4 regions of the Bacillus sp. GB_SG_008 genome follow, and region 3 is predicted to be linked to each of the others. Evidence: predicted binding sites of a transcription regulator. Region 3 holds the regulator's gene; each other region holds the start of a gene.
The links. Region 3 encodes Rex, which represses fermentation and respiration genes when NADH is low (regulators of the CRP and FNR family bind a similar motif). Its sites were predicted from a motif close to TTGTGAAATATTTCACAA; they were not measured.
Positions count from the first base shown of each region.

Region 1 (4,971 bases), on a different contig from region 3:
TCTTACGGAAGATGTCACAACTGAAGTCGTAAGTTCCATTGAGGGAGCCGGTTGCATGCAGCGCATTGGCAGGGCAGCCGCCACTGCAGTAGAGTTTCGCCCAGCAGTCTTGGCATTCCGGCTTCGAGTAGCAGTTGTTTTCTTTAAATTGGCATTGCGTTTCTGGTTTTGTAATTCCATCCCAGATGTTTCCCATGCTGTACTCTTCATCGCCGACGAACTGGTGGCAAGGGAAGAGTTCGCCCCATGGTGTGACAGCGAGATATTCCGTTCCTGAGCCGCAGCCGGAAATTCTCTTTTGGATGCAAGGACCTTCTGAGAGGTCAAGCATGTAATGATAGAAGGTGAAGCCATTCCCTTCTTCCGCGCGCTTTAGCATTTCTTTGGCGAGAATTTCGTACTGGTTATAAATCTCTGGGAGGTCCTCATCAGTGAGCGCATATGGTTCACGTGGATCACAGATGACTGGTTCCATCGAGAGCTTGTCGAAACCAAGATCTGCAATGTGAAAAATATCATTGGTGAAGTCGACATTGTTGCGAGTGTAGGTTCCACGTACATAGTATTCTTTGTCTCCACGCTTTTCGAGGAATTCCTGGAATTTCGGAACGATATAATCGTAGCTTCCTTTTCCGGTGACGGTTTTGCGAAGGTGATCATGAACCTCTTTTCTTCCATCAAGACTTAGTACTACATTGTACATTTCCTCGTTCAAGAAATCGGTGATCTCATCGCTCAGCAGCATGCCATTCGTAGTGAAGGTGAAGCGAAAAGTCTTTTTGTGCTCTTTTTCTTTGCTTCTTGCGTAAGCGACAATCTGTTTGACAACCTTCCATGCCATGAGTGGTTCTCCACCGAAGAAGTCGACGTCGAGGTTTCGGTGATGACCGGAGTTTTCTAATAGGTAATCGATGGCTCTTTGTCCAACCTCATAGCTCATGATTGCTCTGTTTCCGTTATATTTTCCTTGGCTGGCGAAGCAGTATTCGCATGATAGGTTACAGGTATGCGCGACATTGAGGCAGAGAGCCTTTACATAAGTTTGACGATTTCTCAAATCGATTGAGAGGTCCTTAAATTCATCCTCAGTAAAGAGTTGTCCATCATTTTTTAGCTCTTCGACATCCGCGATTGTTTCGCGAATGTCCCCCTCGGAGATGTTGGAATCATATTTGTACTTCTCCAGCATCATTGTCACGATTTCTTCTGCAGGAGTATTCTCATAAAGCCCGATGATTTCATAGGCGAGGTCATCGACAACATGCACCGATCCACTATAGGTGTCCAGCACGATGTTGTATCCATTTAATTTATATTGATGAATCATACTTAATAATCAAACTCCTTTTGTCCATAAAGTGAAACTTCTATTAGCGGGATAAAAATTGCCGCCCATCTGGAAAGCAGTTGGGCGGTACATTTCTTATTTCCTATCTGCTCATTGTGTTTTCACACTTCTGATTTGCAACTCCGCAAGACGTTTTGCAAGCTGATTGGCAAGATGTTTGGCATGCACCGCATCCACCGTGTTTTGCGGTATCCTTCAGTTTACGAGTGCTCAGTGTTACGATTCTTTTCATAACGCACAACTCCTTTTTAAAATGTTTTTTGAAGAAATAAGAGTTAAATAATGTGAAACTTTTCACATTAAGAAGTAATATTTGTGAATAATTTCACAATGAAGGTCAAAACTTGTGAATCCTTTCACATTAATTCCAACAATAATTTTAACAACACCGCGGGTTCACGTCAATCATTCCTGATGTCTTGATACTGCGGAAAATCCACTTGATTTCGTTTCTACTTTTTCTTCATCACGATTTGAAGAATTTCGAGAGTGCGTAACGTTCGCATGTAATTATGATTTGGGATTCCCTGTTATAATAAAAAATTCGTCCTTTCTTAAGAAAGGACGAATTTTTTTAGGTATCTATCCTTGAATATTTATGAGTTTTGCTATTGCGGAACATGTGTTTCGTACTTCCGCTGTAATTCCTTCAACTCCTCCATCAAATTCTCCCCAATCGTAGGAGCAAGTTGGTCGTATATAGGTGATAGTGTCTTTTCCCATTCTTTTCGTTGTTCGTCGTTTAATTCATGAATTTGAATTGATGAGTTTTGTTTCATGAGTTCAAGTTGTTCTTTGTTCATTTGAATGGATTGTTGATTATTCCAAGCAGTCGTTTCTTCCATTGCTTCCATTAGTGTTTGCTTTGTTTTTTTCGTTTGTTTGTCCCAGGTTTTTTGATCCATCATGACAACATATCCTAAATACCCATGGTTAGTAATTGTCAAATAGTTTTGGACGTTATAGAATTTTTTAGAGTAGATATTTGAAATGGTATTTTCTTCGCCATCAACTTTTCCTGATTCAATTAATTGATATGTAGAGTTAAATGAATCAGGATATGTGTGAACTTTTAATAAATCAAATTGGGACTTGATTACATTACTTTGCATGATGCGAAAAGATTGTCCCTTTATATCTTCGGGTGTATAAATGGGTCCTTTATTTGAAGTGATTTGTTTAAAGCCGTTGGACCAGTGGGCAAGCCCTTTTATTCCATCTTTTTGTAAGGATTGAAGTAATTGTTCCCCAATTTTTCCGTTTAGGCCTTCTTGTAAGGCTTCATAACTTGAAAAAGCAAATGGTAAATCAAGTACGCCCCATTCAGGGGAGAACGCTCCAAGTTTTGATGTAGAGGGAGCAATAATTTGTACTTGCCCAGATTTTAAAGCACGAAATTCTTCTATATCAGAATATAAACTTCCATTAGGGAAGACTTCTATTTTTATTTTACCATTTGATTTTTCATCAACGAGTTCAGCAAATTTGTTGGCAGCACGTCCTTTTGGTGTGTTTTCGGCTACAACATGGCTAAATTTAAAGACGATTTGGTCTTCTAGTCCCTCTTGTTCATCATCGTATGAGAGTGTATTTTGAGAAAAATAACCCTGATATTTAATAAATAAAGCGCTTGCAATTAAAGTGATGAAAAGGAGTATAAAAGTAGCTGCTTTTTTCATCTTAGTTCTCCTTTTGAGGTTGTTATTGTAAGCATATCGAGAAGATTTCTATTCGTAAAGATGCTTTTTGAGGAAAGGAGGGCCAAAAGTGAGGAAATTACCAATCCGTTGGAAAATTACGATTCTTTCTTATGCAGTAGTTATATTTTCGCTCATGATTAGTGGAGGGGTTATAATCGCAAATATTCAACAAAAAGAAGAGAAAGAATTAAGAATTAGATCTATGAATACAGCGCGAACGGTAGCAGAAATGTCAGATGTAAAGAGGGCTCTTCAAGAAACAAATGGATGGGTTACATTAAATCCTGTTATTGAAAAGATTAGAGTAATTAATGAAACAGATTATATTGTAGTTATGAATATGGAACGAGTTCGATACTCGCATCCTGTGAAAGAAATGATCGGGAAACCTTCAAAAGGAGCAGATGAAGAACCTGCATTTGCAGAACATATTTATTTTTCAAAAGCAAAGGGAGAAATAGGTACTGTAATTCGTGCGTTTATGCCCATTAAAGATCAAGACTTAAACCAAATCGGTGTTGTCGTTGTGGGAAACAAAATACCAAGCTTTTGGGGGATTATGGTTGAATTACGAGGAGAAATTCTTTTTATAGTCATATTAACTTTAATATTTGGATTGATAGGTTCATTAATGCTCGCTAATCATATAAAAAAACAAATGTTTCAGTTAGAGCCATATGAAATTAAACGGATATTTGAAGAAAGGACAGCAACCTTCCATTCCATGAATGAGGGTGTGATTGCGATTGATAATCAAGAAATTATTACGGTTTTCAACGAGAAAGCAAAGCAAGTTTTTCATGTAGATGGAGATGTTGTAGGAAAGCCTATTCGTAAAGTATTACAGGATACAAGGCTTCCAGAAATCGTGGAGAAAAATCAGGCAGTATACAATGAAGAGATAAAAGTCAGCGGGCAGGTTATTTTAAGTAATCGTATCCCTATTAAGAAGGGGAAGGAATTAATTGGAGCTGTGGCAATTTTCCAAGATCGTACCGAAGTAACAAAGCTTGCGGAAGAATTAACTGGAGTGAAGAACTTTGTAGAGGCATTGCGTGTGCAAAGTCATGAGCATATGAATAAGCTTCATACAATAGCAGGTTTAATTCAGCTCGGTAAAGCTGATAAGGCATTACAACTTGCATATAACACTTCAGAAGAACAGGAAAATGTAACAAATTTTTTAAATGAGACAATTAAAAATGATGCCGTTGCAGGTCTGCTTTTAAGTAAGGTTAGTAGAGGAAAAGAGCTTGGAATTCAAGTGGTTATTGATCAAAATAATTATTTGGAGGCTTTTCCATACCAATTAGATCAACACGATTTCGTTGTATTATTAGGAAATTTAATAGAAAATGCATTCGGATCATTTGAACAAATTGAGGCCGCGAATAAAAGAATTGATATTAGTATTGAGCAGTCAGAGGACGTATGTGCAATATTAATTGAAGATAATGGCTGCGGAATAAAAGAAGAGCATTTACCAAGGGTATATGAGAAAGGGTTTACTGTGAATAAGCGTAACGGGACAGGTTATGGTCTTTTTCTAGTAAAACAAATTGTTGAAAAGGGAAGAGGAGAAATTAGGATTTCATCTTTTCAAGATGAAGGAACTTCTTTTATCATTACTTTTCCAATGGAGATGGAGGCGGAATTGTATGGCATGTAAAGAGGAATTTAAAGTAGTGTTGATAGAAGATGATCCAATGGTTCAGGAAGTGAATAAAGAATTTATAAGAAGTGTAGAAGGGTTTCAAGTAATAGCTGTTGCAAGCGATGGTGAGGAGGGGATTCGTTTTGTCAAAAAAATGAATCCAGATCTTGTTATTTTGGATATCTTTATGCCTAAAAAGGATGGTATTAAAGTACTGCAGGAATTTCGAAAGCAAGAATTAGAAACGGATGTAATTGTTGTTTCTGCTG
Region 1 is NZ_JBPZSK010000014.1:16,762-21,732, forward strand. Features, by position in the region: gene scfB (thioether cross-link-forming SCIFF peptide maturase) at 1-1,327, opposite strand, end outside; gene scfA (six-cysteine ranthipeptide SCIFF) at 1,431-1,580, opposite strand; gene ACTDJC_RS21450 (TRAP transporter substrate-binding protein) at 1,957-3,027, opposite strand; gene ACTDJC_RS21455 (ATP-binding protein) at 3,116-4,717, shown strand; gene ACTDJC_RS21460 (response regulator) at 4,707-4,971, shown strand, end outside.
Region 1: the regulator Rex is predicted to act here: its motif matches at 1,662-1,679, upstream of scfA (six-cysteine ranthipeptide SCIFF).

Region 2 (4,971 bases), on a different contig from region 3:
AAATATGAGAATGATGCATGAGAAAACGGTATATCAATTGTCATTTTTGCCAAGAGTGTTTCCTGTGAATTGTTACTTTGTGGAGGAAGAAGACGGTTTAACTTTAATTGATGCGGCGCTGCCATATAGCGCAAAAGGCATTTTACAAGCAGCTCAAAAAATCGGAAAGCCGATTACTAATATTGTATTAACACATGCACATGATGATCACATTGGTGCGCTAGATGCATTAAAAGAAGTACTTCCTGATGTTCCTGTTTATATTTCAAAGCGGGACGCACGTTTGTTAGAAGGAGATACGACATTACAAAGAGATGAACCAAATACGCCAATAAAAGGCGGTGTACCTAAAAAAGTAAAGACAAGACCAGATGTTTTATTAGAAGATGGAGATCGAATTGGATCGCTTCTTGCGATTATGACACCGGGACATACACCAGGTTCCATGTCGTTTCTTGATACGCGAAATAACACTCTTATTGTCGGAGATGCATTTCAAACAAGAGGAGGCACTGCCGTTTCAGGACAAATGAAATTTTGGTTCCCGTTTCCTGCGATGGCAACGTGGAGTAAAGAAGTAGCATTACAGAGTGCAGAGAGATTAAGAGAATATGGGTCTTCCTTACTTGCAGCAGGACATGGAAAAATGATAAAGGATCCAGCCGCGGCAATAGACCGTGCGATTGAGGAAGCAAAGCGAAATATAGAAAGCATGAAAGAAGGTTAATTTATGTCACCGAGAATAGGGCTTACATTACAGAAAATCATCGATACAGCAGCAGAAATCGCAGATGTAAACGGAATGCAAGAAGTAACATTAGCGTCATTATCGCAAAGGCTAGGGATACGCTCTCCCTCTCTATATAATCATGTGAAAGGTTTACAAGACGTACGAAAAAACCTTGGTGTTTATGGAATAGAGCAGCTGCATGAGGAGCTGAAAGAGGCGGTAGAGGGTAAAAGTATGGATGAAGCAATTCATGCATTAGGAGAAGCGTACGTGTCGTTTGTCCGAAAACATCCTGGATTGTATGAAGCAACTTTTTTACGAGATGAAGAAGTACAACAAGCAGGAGATGGAATTGTAGAGCTTTGCCTTCATGTTTTACAACACTATGGTTTAGAGGGTGAAAAAGCACTCCATGCGACGCGTGGATTAAGAAGTATTTGTCACGGATTTGCGTCGATTGAACAGCAAGGTGGATTTGGATTGCCGCTGGATTTAGATGTGAGTTTACATTTATTACTGGAAACGTTTATTAAAGGGCTACATGTAATAAAAGAATAAATAAGGGGAGAGAAAACATGAATTTTTTGCTGTTCATGCTTCTTTTTACAGTAGGTTGCGGCTTGTTAGAGATGAAAGTGCAAAAGGATGTGAAGTGAAATGTTTGCAGGACATTTTGGCTTAGCTGCAGCAGTGAAGGCAAAGTCACCGAAAATACCGCTTTGGGCTCTCATGTTAAGCACACAACTATTGGACGTGATCTTTGTGCCGCTTTATGTTTTAGGAGTAGAGACAATAGAGCCTATTGGTGGTAATGGCTATGGTGAAGCAGTGATTCATGCGGATTATTCACACTCTTTAATAGGAGCACTGTGTATTGCCTTTTTTGCAGGAATAGTGGGTATGAAGTTTTGGGGAAGACGAAGTGGCTTTGTTATTGGAGCGGTAGTTTTTAGTCATTGGATCCTTGATTTACTTGTGCATCGTGCTGATTTGCCATTACTTCCAGGGAATTTCGGAGACTTACCTATGCTTGGTTTTGAGTTGTGGCGATTTCCAGCTATTAGTATCGCATTGGAATGTATTCTTATTGCATTAGGTAGTATATCATACTTTCGATATGTTGTTTCGAGTGTAGAGCAACAAAAGAAATCTATAGCAAGAGTAGCCGGCGGTGTAGTAGTTGTGTTATTAATTCTTTCGTTAATTACAGATGTAGTTGGCTTTGCGGCTTGAGTATGAATAAGAGGGAACCTTAGAAGCGATCCTAAGGTTTTTTTAGTGCATACAATCTAAAAATAAATAGATACTAAATCTTGAATGAACAAAGAAAGGAAGGCTGTTACGATGCAAAATTTAAACGAGCTTGAAGTGGAGAATTTACGTCATCTTATTGGCGGGCATGCAACAGTTATTAACAAATTACAAGAGTATGCACAAGCATGTACGGATCCGCAGCTGAAGCAGATGCTGCAAAAAGATGTGCAAGATGCACAAAATACGAAACAACAATTAATGTCTTTTCTAGGATAGGGGGGTAAAGAACATGAATGAAAAAGATATGGTAAATGATTATTTAGCTGAATTAAATGCAAGTTTAACAGGCTATGCGAATTACATTGCTCAAACGAATAACGATCAATTATATCAAACGTTAATTCAAATTCGTAATCAAGACGAAATGCGTCAACGTAATCTGTATCAATTCGCAAAACAAAAGAATTATTATCAACCAGCAGCTCCTGCTAATCCAACGATTGTTCAGCAGTTGAAGAATCAATTAAGTGCACAATAAGAAAAGAAATTTTTTAAAACGGGTGACGTGATTGAGACGTTACCTGTTTTTTTGTGAAAGTAAAAAGTTCGTGACTTTGTCGAAATTATATGCAAGGGGACATAAAACGTCCATATTATTTGTGATATATTTCACAAATTGTACATGGTTTCCATGGTAAAAACTTCTATAATAAAAAGTGTAAAGAACACAGCACAAAGAAAATTACACTAAGAAGCAGGTGAGATTGTCATGAATAGAAACACAAGAAAGATTGCGATTATTGGTACTGGATTAGTTGGATCAAGCTGTGCGTATTCTATTGTGAATCAAGGAATCTGTGAAGAATTAGCGTTAATTGATCTGAATCATGAACGAGCAGTCGGCGAAGCAATGGATTTATCACACTGCATTAATTTTACAAATACAAGAACAAAAGTATATGCAGGAACTTATGAAGACTGCAAAGATATGGATATTGTTATTATTACAGCGGGACCTGCTCCAAAGCCAGGTCAAAGTCGCCTTGATACTTTAGGGGCAAGTGCGAAAATTATGGAGAGTATCGTATCAAGTGTAATGGAGAGCGGATTTGATGGCATCTTCCTAATCGCATCAAACCCAGTTGATATTATTACTTATCAAGTTTGGAAATTATCAGGTTTGCCAAGAAATCGCGTCCTTGGTACTGGGACATCACTAGATTCTTCTCGTTTAAGAACAATTTTATCTGAAATGCTGGAAGTTGACCCTCGTAGCATTCACGGTTACTCATTAGGTGAGCATGGCGATTCACAAATGGTTGCTTGGTCACATGTAACAGTAGGTGGAAAGCCTGTCTTGCAAATTTTAGAGGAGCAAAAAGAGCGTCTAGGTGAAATTGATTTAGATGAAGTTGTGGAAAAAACAGCAAAAGCTGGTTGGGAAATTTATAAACGGAAAGGAACTACTTATTACGGTATTGGGAATGCGTTAGCTTATATTGCACGTTCTATTTTTAATGATGATCACTGTATTATTGCTGTATCAGCCGTTTTAGACGGTGAATATGGTGAGTATGAAATTTCCACAGGTGTACCAGCTATCATTACAAGAGATGGTATAAAAGAACTTGTCGAACTGAACTTAACAGAAGCTGAAGAAAGCCGATTTGCAAAATCAAATGACATTTTACGCGACTACATGAAAACAATCGGTTACTAAACTAGAAGAAGGTGAAACAGATGAAGGAATATATCATGCCTCGTATATTCAAAGGATCTGCAGGAATTGCACAAGGTATTTTCGTATCTCTTGGAATTGGTTTGCTCATCGAAAATATAGGAAGAATTGCTGATATTCCTATGTTAATTACAATTGGAGTTGTTGCAAAATCACTTATGGCACCAGCAATTGGAGCAGGAATCGCTTTTATGCTTGGAGCAAATGGACTTGTCATTTTCTCAGCGATGGTTGCAGGAGCGATTGGAGCTGGATCAATTTCGATTACTGCAGCCGGCTTGATGATTAAAACTGGTGAACCAATTGGTGCGTTATTAACAGCAACACTAGCAGTTTATATCGGTAAACGATTAAGCGGAAAAACTGCTTTAGATATGATGCTTGTTCCGTTTGCTGCAATATTAGGTTCAGGTTTAGTTGGTATTTGGTTATCCCACAATATTAGCCCGGTTTTAAATGCGGTTGGAGCATTTATTAAAGATAGCTCAGCAGGCAGTCCGTTTATTGCTTCTATTTTACTTTCAGTTGTTTGGGGTTTATTATTAATTTCTCCAGCGTCATCAGCAGCTTTAGCGATTGCCCTTAGCCTAGACGGCGTAGCAGGCGGTGCTGCACTTGCAGGATGCGTCGCTCAATTTATCGGATTCGCTGTTATCTCTGCGAAAGAAAATAATTTAGGCGGTATTTTGGCACAAGCCCTTTGTACACCGAAAGTACAGCTTCCGAATATTACTAAGAACCCGATGATTCTTGTACCAACTGTTGTCGCCAGTGCAATTGTAGGTCCTGTATCGGCGCTTGTATTCCAAATGACAGCGGGGAAAGAAATTGCGGGTCTTGGACTTAGTTCTTTAATCGCACCAATTAACTTAATTTCAAGCAAAGGATTAAGTGTTGTTCCAGCGATGGTAATTACTTATATCATAATTCCAGTAGCTGTTTCTTATATACTGTATATGATTTTGAAAAAAGCAGGTCGTATTAAACCTGGCGACATGACTGTACCGCAATCTTAAAGATTAGTAAGAGTGTGACATATAATATACCAATTTGAAAAGCTCCTTTTACATAGAGAAAAGCAGACTGAAGCCGCAGTCTGCTTTTGTTTTTATAGATTATACGATCATCCAGCAGGGGCTTTAACCTTTTGTTTACGTAATTCAAATACAGATTGCATAGCAGCATAAAGAAAGCTTGCTACTACGATGCCTGTTATTACATCTATAAAGGCGTGCTGTTTTGTAAACAA
Region 2 is NZ_JBPZSK010000002.1:442,135-447,105, forward strand. Features, by position in the region: gene ACTDJC_RS07195 (MBL fold metallo-hydrolase) at 5-727, shown strand; gene ACTDJC_RS07200 (TetR/AcrR family transcriptional regulator) at 731-1,288, shown strand; gene ACTDJC_RS07205 (permease) at 1,388-1,963, shown strand; gene ACTDJC_RS07210 (hypothetical protein) at 2,075-2,260, shown strand; gene ACTDJC_RS07215 (spore coat protein) at 2,274-2,522, shown strand; gene ACTDJC_RS07220 (L-lactate dehydrogenase) at 2,754-3,704, shown strand; gene ACTDJC_RS07225 (PTS transporter subunit IIC) at 3,725-4,738, shown strand; gene ACTDJC_RS07230 (phosphatase PAP2 family protein) at 4,846-4,971, opposite strand, start outside.
Region 2: the regulator Rex is predicted to act here: its motif matches at 2,642-2,659, upstream of ACTDJC_RS07220 (L-lactate dehydrogenase).

Region 3 (4,971 bases):
ACACGACCAGTACCAACTGCCACTACCTTACCCTCTTGTGGTTTTTCTTTTGCAGTGTCTGGTAATACGATACCACTTGCTGTTTTTTCTTCTGCTTGAACAAGTTCAATTACAACGCGATCACCTAATGGCTTTAGCATGAACAATAACCTCCTCAATTTACTATGTAAATTTTATGTTTATTAGCACTCAAACACTTCGAGTGCTAACACACTTATTATAATAAAGAATCTCATTTTCTTTTGCAAGTGAAAAAACGTAATTTTTCGGAAAACTATTTTACATCCTCTTCAGTCTTTCCATAAGCTTCTCTTCTTTACCTGATGGGTAGCGCAATAATATAAATCCTTGGCTTCATGGAAGATCGGCACTGATAGAAGATTCTATTTGATATTCCATCGTTTTTCCCTCTTCTCCTATGTTACAATAAGAAGATGCCATAAGTTGTTTTCTCTATGGATAGAGCATTTTCCTTTTTCATTACAAAAAATTTAAAAAGGAGTTACGAAATTGAAGAGACAATACTGGTGGGTTGTTGTTACATATATTTTAATGCAATTATCAGGTGTAATTGGAGGGTGGCTCCTTTTAAAAAGCGGAATATACAACAATGGAAACAGGAGCTTTCAAGAAGAGGTTCAATTGGCAACTGCACATTGGGGAATAATTAGCTTCTTTGTTGCTCTTATTATTATCCTTTTGATATTACGCAACGATACACAATCAGAAAAATGGGATCGGGAAAAAACAAACATTCCCGCTACAATAGGATGGATTATTTTGGGGGTTTTTCTTGCTTTATTTGCCCAAGTAATTGCTGGCACAATTGAAACACAAATTTTTAAAGTTAAACCTGAATCTGAAAATACACAAAACATTATCGAGATTATAAAAGCTGCTCCATTATTTATGATTGTTTCTTCTATATTCGCTCCCATTCTTGAAGAAATTGTATTTAGAAAGATTCTATTTGGAACACTATATAAACGATATAACTTCTTTATCGCAGCAATTGTGAGTTCACTTATATTTGCTTTAATTCATTTTGACCCTACACATTTATTAGTGTATATTTCCATGGGGCTTGTTTTTTCATTTTTATATGTAAAAACAAAACGGATTATTGTACCTATTATGGCTCATGTTATGATGAATACAAATGTTATGTTAATTACATTTGTACTTCACCCATACATAGAAAAAGCTGAAAAATTGCAAGGATTCATCGGAGGATTTTAAACATGCGAACTTCACCATTTGTTATGGCAACTTTGTATTTTCTTCTTGGGTGTATTTTTACATACTTAGCAATTACAAGTGTTGAAGATACAATTTGGAACTTTTATACAATATTACTCGCTATAATGGCAACAGTCGATTTTAATTTGGCACTTCGCCTTCTTTTTTCTAAACCGAAAAAAGGTAGTATGAAGAAATAATAAAAACGCAGGGAATTCCTGCGTTTTTATTGTGGGTAATTTTTTAAAAAGTACACAAGCGTTTGTAATTCTACCGCTAAATCGATATGATGAATTCGAATATGTTCTAATATATTTAACCTAGCAGGTGTAAAGTTTAAAACACCTTGTATACCAGTATGCGATAAGCGATCTGCTACAGCTTGTGCAACAGAAGCAGGTACTGTTAATATTGCCACTTTTATATCATCGGATAATTTCTCTTCTAATTCATCCAGATGATATACTGGAATTCCTCCGATTTCTTTTCCAACTTTCTCTTCATCAACGTCAAATGCCATCTCAATTTTTGTATTATTATTTTTCGTAAAATTGTAATGTAAGAAAGCTGTCCCTAAATTACCTACCCCTATTAGTGCTACACGCGTTACATCATCTTGATCAAGTGTTTCGCGGAAAAACGACAATAAATAATTTACGTTATAGCCGTATCCCTTTTTCCCTAATGCCCCAAAGTATGAAAAATCTCTTCGAATCGTCGCCGAATCCACTTTCACCGCTTCACTTAATTCTGCAGATGATACGCGTTGCTTACCAGATAACGATAAGTTTTGGATAAATCGATAGTATAGAGGCAATCTTTTGGCAGTCGCCTGCGGAATTTTAGGCTGCTCCATGCAACCCCCTCCTCTCTTCCTATCTGTTCAAGTGATTGAAACATGTACGGAAGTTTAGCATTGAAAGTTTTCCCTGTATAATAGAGAGAGAACTTCTCTATTACGTTCAACTATACACTATTTTTAGTATGATTGAGAAATATAATCATGGCAAAGTTAAGAAATTATTTGAGGTGAAAACATTGATTCTACTACAAGTGAATAACCTTTCCAAGTTATACGCCGCTGAAGTGATTCTTTCAAACATTAAGTTAGAGGTACAGACGCGTGATCGCATTGCACTTGTCGGCCGTAACGGCGCTGGAAAGTCTACATTATTAAAGATTATTGCGGGAGAACTGTCCCATGACAGTGGAGAAATTATTAAACCGAAAGATGTATCTATCGGTTACTTAGCACAGCACACTGGTCTTGAAACATCATTAACCATTTGGGATGAAATGCTAACGGTATTTCTCGACTTGCAACGCATGGAGAAAGAACTCCGAAGGCTAGAACAAGAAATGGGGAAAGAAGAAAATTTCACAAATGTCACTGTACACGAAAGATTGTTAGCAGAGTATGATCGCCTGCAATTAGATTATAAAAATAAAGGCGGCTACCAATACGAAGCTGATATTCGCTCTGTTTTAAGCGGACTTGGCTTTCCTTCTGAGACACACGGAACTACAATCTCCACTTTAAGTGGTGGGCAAAAAACTCGTTTAGCTCTTGGAAAATTATTATTAACAAAACCAGATTTGCTTATTTTGGATGAGCCAACCAACCATTTAGATATCGATACATTAACGTGGCTGGAACAATATTTACAAGGCTATCCTGGTGCTATTTTAATCGTTTCACACGATCGATACTTTCTAGATAAACTCGTAACACAGGTATATGAAATCTCTAATAAACAAAGTCGAAAATACACGGGGAACTACAGTAAGTATTTAGAACTTAAAGCATCGCTATACGAACAAGAGATGAAGCGTTATGAGAAACAGCAAGAAGAAGTCACAAAGTTACAAGACTTCATTCAAAAAAATATCGCCCGCGCTTCCACAACAAAACGGGCACAAAGTCGTCAAAAACAATTAAATCGTATGGAGCTTATGACAAAACCACTCGGTGATACAAAATCTGCTTCTTTCCACTTTGATATCGATAGGCAAAGTGGAAATGATGTACTACAAGTAAAAAATATCACAATTGGTTATAATAACGAGCCAATCATTGAGCACATTCATTTCCAATTAACGAGAGGTGATAGTGTTGCACTTGTAGGTCCAAATGGAATCGGAAAATCCACTTTATTAAAATCTCTTGTGGATAAACTTCGTCCTTTAAACGGCAGTTTTTCATTCGGCTCTAACGTTTCTATTGGATATTATGACCAAGAACAAGCAAACTTAACATCATCAAAACGCGTATTAGATGAACTTTGGGATGATTACCCGCTACAACCAGAAAAAGAAATCCGCACAGTACTTGGAAACTTTTTATTTTCTGGTGATGATGTTTTAAAGCCAGTCTCTTCTTTAAGTGGTGGACAAAAAGCACGTTTAGCTCTTGCAAAACTTATGATGCAAAAATCAAATGTGCTTATTTTAGATGAACCGACAAACCATTTAGACTTAAGTAGTAAAGAAATATTAGAAAATGCTCTTATTGATTTTCCAGGAACTATTTTATTTGTTTCTCATGACCGCTATTTCATTAATCGCATCGCCACAAAAGTTATTGAATTGTCAACAGACGGGGCAGCGGAATATCTAGGCGATTACGATTATTATATAGAAAAGAAAAATGAAATGTTAGAACGGGCAGAACTTGAAGAACAAGAAACGAATAAACCTGCACAAAAACAAGTGGCGCAAGAAAAATTAAATTATATTGAAGAAAAAGAACGTAAAAAGCAAGAGCGCCAACGTACGCGTAGAATTGAGGAATTAGAAGAAAACATTGCTGCAATGGAAGAGCAAATCGCTACATTAGAAGAACAACTTTGTCTGCCTGAAGTATATGCTGATTACGAAAGAGCAAGTGATATTACAGCAGAAAAACAAACACTACAAGAACAATTAGAAGCATGTATGGAAGAATGGGAAGAATTACAAATATAAAAAATAAAAAGGTTAGCAGTTACGCTGACCTTTTTATTTATCCACAGTGTTATTCACACATTCAATTTTATATTATCAAGCTAAATATTAATTTTTCCACATTATCCACAAATAAAATAATATTTACCCACAGTTTATACTCACAAAAAAACCTATATTATCAACAGATAATATAGGTTTTATCCACAGGCTGTGGTTAATTATGTGTATAAAGTGAAACTTTCATCTGTGGCCCCACTAACATTTAACTAAACTTATCTTCTTTAACGAGAGTCGAAAATTCAGTGTCTCATTAAACGCGGAATAACTATGATTCAATATCCAAGCCAGGATTTGCATTTAATGCTAATGTTGCCCTCTTTCCTTGCTCATATGCAATCGTACCAGCTGCAGCAATCATAGCAGCGTTATCTGTGCATAAAGATAACGGTGGAATAATAAGCTCTATATCGTTTTTATTTGCAAACTCCTCTTCTAATCGAGCCCGCAATCCTTTATTTGCTGCAACTCCTCCAGCAAGAAGCACTTGCTTCACGCCATACTCCTCCGCTGCTCGTACTGCTTTTGTTACTAACACATCAATTACACTTGCCTGAAAACTTGCAGCTAAATCTTCAGGTGTTAGTTCCTCTCCGCGCTGCTTTGCGTTATGCACAGTGTTAATAACTGCGGATTTTAAACCACTAAAACTAAAATCATAAGAATCTGGTTCCAGCCATGCACGAGGCAGATCGATTGTCGGCTCTCCTTCATGGGCAAGACGATCAA
Region 3 is NZ_JBPZSK010000017.1:10,828-15,798, forward strand. Features, by position in the region: gene groES (co-chaperone GroES) at 1-140, opposite strand, end outside; gene ACTDJC_RS22020 (CPBP family intramembrane glutamic endopeptidase) at 511-1,239, shown strand; gene ACTDJC_RS22025 (YdiK family protein) at 1,242-1,439, shown strand; gene ACTDJC_RS22030 (redox-sensing transcriptional repressor Rex) at 1,466-2,095, opposite strand; gene ACTDJC_RS22035 (ABC-F family ATP-binding cassette domain-containing protein) at 2,278-4,203, shown strand; gene tsaD (tRNA (adenosine(37)-N6)-threonylcarbamoyltransferase complex transferase subunit TsaD) at 4,511-4,971, opposite strand, start outside.

Region 4 (4,971 bases), on a different contig from region 3:
GTTCCGTGATTGGTATAAAGAGCATAAGAAAGGCGGGAATAACTAATGGCAGGAACGATTCAAAATCGTGATTCATTTTTAGAGAATGTCGCAAAACAACTTGGACGTGAGCGTAAAACAGAAGGTGTACAGCGCCCTAAATGGAAAAATAATGTGAATTTAGAGACGTTAAACGATTACTCACAAGAAGAACTATTAGAAGTATTTAAGAAACAATGTAACAACATTCATACGACTGTCATTGAAACGAATAGAGATGAATTAAGTGCAGCGATCAAGAAAGTTATCACAGAAAATGGCGGCGGGCCAATTATGTTATCTCAAGATGATCGTTTTGAAGAGTATGGATTACAACAACTGTTTGGAGCGGAACTTCCAGGCGAAAACGTAGAAGTGAATACTTGGGATCCCGAGAAGAAAGATGAAAACATGAAGTTAGCGGAAAAAGCAAATATCGGAATTTCGTTTAGTGATTATACGTTAGCGGAATCTGGTACAATTGTAGTGCAAAGTCATAAAGGAAGAGGGCGTTCACTACACTTCTTGCCAACTATTTACGTAGCTATTATTCCACGTGAAACATTAGTACCGCGTATTACACAAGCGGTACATGATTTAAATACACGTGTAGAAAATGGGGAAGCACCAGCTTCTTGTATTAACTTTATTACAGGACCAAGTAACTCTGCTGACATTGAAATGAACCTTGTCGTTGGTGTACATGGACCATTAAAAGCATTTTATTTTGTTGTATAAATGGAAAAACAGGCCTAGTAAAGGTCTGTTTTTTTATAGATAAAGATAAGTTTTTGAAAATACAACATGTTCAACTTTTTTGCTATATTAGGTGCGAAAGGAGATGGCGAAATGCTATTTTATGCATATGCTTTTTTCGTTGGCTTGATACTAGGTTCTTTTTATCAAGTCGTTGCCTATCGTATTCCACTCGGTTATTCCATTATAAAACCGCGCTCACACTGTTCGCATTGTCATTATGTATTACAAGTAAAAGAGTTGATTCCTATTGTATCATTTTGTATACAAAAAGGACGGTGCACACATTGTGATATAAAAATCTCACCTTTTCATCCGCTATTTGAGGGTATTGCAGGTATATCGTTTTTCTTTACAGCGTATTTTATCGGTCCTAGTGAGCAGCTTATTATTGTTTGGACTCTATTATCACTTCTTTTCATTGTTACCATCACAGATCTTCTCTATATGGTAATTCCAAATCGTATTTTATTCTTTTTTGCAGGGCTATTTGTAATAGAGCGTTTTTTTATACCACTTTCCCCATGGTGGGATGGATTACTGGGAGCAGCGGTTATGTTTGTGTTCTTATATATTATTCAAGTAATTCATCCAGCAGGTATTGGCGGTGGAGATGTAAAATTGCTCATTTTACTTGGATTTGTAGTTGGAACAAAAGCAATACTACTGTCACTTTGTTTCTCTTCATTATTTGGTCTTTGCTTTCTTACTATTTCTGTTATTATTCGGCGCATGACTTATAAAGAACCGCTTCCTTTTGCACCATTTATTGCGCTTGGAACAGTATGTTCATATAGTATGTGTATGTAGAGGAGGGATTAGATGAACGTATATATGGATGATCAAAGGCCGTGTCCAGCTGGCTTTATGCTAGCTACCACAGTCGAGCAGGCGCTGAATTTTGTTCGGAATAATAGGGTACATACGTTATCGCTCGATTATAATATGGGATTGCGGCAAAAAAACGGATTGTATTTCATAGATATATTTTGTAAGGAAGGCTTACATGTAGAGAAAATTCATTTACATACGAATGATACGATTGGACAACATTATATGTTAAATCGAATACAAAAAGGAAAAGAATCAGGAGAAATTTCTGCGTCTATTATAATAAAATGCGTCGGGAGTTATTAAAAAATATGCATTCCAAGTTGATTGGAATGCATATTTTTGATGTTCATCAGTAATACCCCTACCTCAAAATTCAGCGAAAGTAAAGAAGGTAGTAGGGGATAACTGCTGGTATGTGCTTGAGTAGTTCAGCTAATAATCAGTGGGGAATGAAGACCTTCCACTGATTAAAATTTTATTTTACATGTACTTGTAATGGAATAATTTCTTCAGTTTGTGTGGAAATGATTCCATCTTCTGTAGATTCTGGGTTACTTTTTGTTATAGTCAAATAATGATAGACCATGCCGACAAACACCGATCCGCCAATAATATTCCCAATTGTAACTGGAATTAAGTTATGAATTGCACCCGCAAAAGAAATTGTATCAGGGTGTGGTGATACTAAAGCAATTGTAAATAGTGATAGATTTGCGATGCTATGTTCATATCCAGATAAGAAAAATGTAAAGACAATAAGCATTATCGTAAGTATTTTTGCTGTATCTCCCTTTACTTGAGAAGGAAGGAAACATGCAAGACAAACGAGCCAGTTACATAAAATACCTTTAAAAAATAGATGCATTGTTGATGCGCCCATCTTTCCTCCGACAACTTCATTTAATAAGTGATTGTGACTAATCGTTTCAAAAATACCAGTCGCATAGAAGAGTGCTGCAAAAAATATTGCCCCTACTAAGTTACCTGCATAACAAGCACCCCAGTTACGTAATGTATCACCAATCGTTGTCTCTTTTCGCAAAGTTGCAACTGTGAAATACATTGTATTTCCTGTAAATAATTCAGCACCGCCATAAAGAATTAAAATGAGTGCGATTCCAAAAAACATGGAAGATGCTAAATAAGTTGCGGGTGAATGTGCATCATGAAAGAAATTCCCTAATTTAAAACATAGTACAATAACAAAACCAATATAGATACCAGCAAGTGCAGCACGAAGAAAATATTGCATTGGATTGTTATCTAGCATTTGTTTTTTCTTCTTTGCAAGCTGCACAAGGTAAGCTACTCCTTGTTCTAGCATAAGTCATTACGCTCCTTTAATCCATCGTTTATAAATACTCTTGATATGAATAAAGTACACGTATTTGTTCATACTTTCAATAAGTTTGTGCAATATTTCACAAAAAGGACATGATTTTAATGAAAGCGTTAACATTTATGTTATATAATATAGTGTGTTTTCAATGATTAAGAAAGTTCGGTCATTTTCAAAGAAAAAGGAAAAAGCGCTGAAATTACAGCGCTTTTTCGTTATATTTTTTCGAATCTTGTTGTACATTTGGCGTTGTTTCTTTTGATAAGAACCAGCCACATGTACCAATTCCAAGCAATACAGTCCAAAATATAATTTTCCAAGTAGCTGATTCTGGGAATTCATGTGGAATCACACCTAATGCAGGGTGAGCCAACGTATGAACCGCTAATTTCACACCAACCCAACCTACAATCGTGAATGCAGCAGTTTCCAACCCAGGTTTACGTTTCAGTAAGTTTACGAAAGCAGATGCGGCAAAGCGCATAATGATTAATCCAATCATACCACCTGCGAAAATAACGAAAAACTGTGCTGTATCGAGGCTACCAATCGTACCAAGATTTGTTTTCGGTAATGTCACAGCTAATGCAACAGCCGCTAAAATAGAGTCAATAGCAAACGCAATATCAGCAACCTCTACTTTAAATACAGTCCACCAAAAGTTTTCTTGTTTTTTCTCTGTCTCTTTTTTCTCTGTTTCTTCGTGTGCTGCATTCTTTTTTACATAAGTTTTTACAAGATGGTTACCAGCAATAAACATTAAATAGATGGCACCAATCGCTTGTACTTGCCATACATCGACAAGAAATGAAATTATAAACAGCGATCCAAAGCGAAATACAAAGGCTCCTGCAAGCCCATAAAATAAGGCTTTTTTACGTCTTTCTTCAGGTAAATGTTTTACCATAATAGCAAGGACGAGTGCGTTATCTGCTGCTAAAATTCCCTCCAAAACAACTAAAATAAGTAATACCCAACCATACTCCAATAATAAAGATAGATCCATTTACATTCTCCTCTCGTTTGTATATGTGCTAAACAAAAGAAGAAAATTCCCCATTGTTTAGCTTCCCCAAAATAAGCTCTACCAATGGCAGAGAAATTTCAAAAAGAACACAAAAAAGACCTCTGCCGTTAATAGGCAAAGGTCTTGCTAGACATATGTAATAAAATATGCCAACAAAGCCGGAGGAACATAGTTCCACGTAATGACGACTTTGTTTCAGAGAATATTTTCTCTGACGCTACTCCCCTTTGGAAATATGCTGTTATGTATAATATATAAGAACTGTTAATGTTTGTCAACCAGTTAAAAAATTTTTGCTCAGATATTTAACGTTTATGCGGGATTGGTTCAACTAACCATCAGGGGGGATGAAAAAACCCCCACTGATGGAAGTTGAACTTTACATACTTTCTACAGGCAAAAGAAAAGAGGCAGAGAATATCTGCCTCAAATCCATTATTTATTTGATTAATTATCCGCGTAATTGTTGTTGTGCAAGTGAAACGAGACGTTTTGTTACTTCACCGCCAACAGATCCGTTAGAGCGAGAAGCTGTGTTAGAGCCTAAATTCACGCCAAATTCTTGAGCAATTTCATACTTAAATTGTTCTAGTGCTTGTTCAGCGCCAGGGACAAGTAGTTTATTTGTTTTCGCCATGTTAGATATACCCCTTTTTCTATTTTCAGCTTATGATAGCTGATAATGTTATTGTATGTGTTCTGTTTTCACTCATACGCGGAAGTAATCGGTCATACTAACAGTTCTTGGATGAAATGAAAAAGAGTAGCAGCGCTACTCTTTTTTCAGGACAGTTGCTGTACCTTCAACAACAACTTTATCGTATTGATTATATACATTTGTTTGTAACGTAATAATTCTTTTGTCATCGCGTTTTTCAATTACTTCAGCCACAACACGTAACGTATCCCCAATTTTTACAGGAGCACGGAATGCCATATTTTGAGATAAATAAATGGTATTTTTCCCTGGAAGCTTTGTTCCGAGTATTGTTGAAAT
Region 4 is NZ_JBPZSK010000003.1:425,852-430,822, reverse strand. Features, by position in the region: gene ACTDJC_RS09965 (LutB/LldF family L-lactate oxidation iron-sulfur protein) at 1-46, shown strand, start outside; gene ACTDJC_RS09960 (LutC/YkgG family protein) at 46-756, shown strand; gene ACTDJC_RS09955 (prepilin peptidase) at 868-1,584, shown strand; gene ACTDJC_RS09950 (cyclic-phosphate processing receiver domain-containing protein) at 1,597-1,911, shown strand; gene ACTDJC_RS09945 (formate/nitrite transporter family protein) at 2,084-2,932, opposite strand; gene ACTDJC_RS09940 (TerC family protein) at 3,147-3,953, opposite strand; yybP-ykoY riboswitch at 4,040-4,212, opposite strand; gene ACTDJC_RS09935 (alpha/beta-type small acid-soluble spore protein) at 4,426-4,611, opposite strand; gene ACTDJC_RS09930 (MaoC family dehydratase) at 4,747-4,971, opposite strand, start outside.
Region 4: the regulator Rex is predicted to act here: its motif matches at 3,018-3,035, upstream of ACTDJC_RS09945 (formate/nitrite transporter family protein).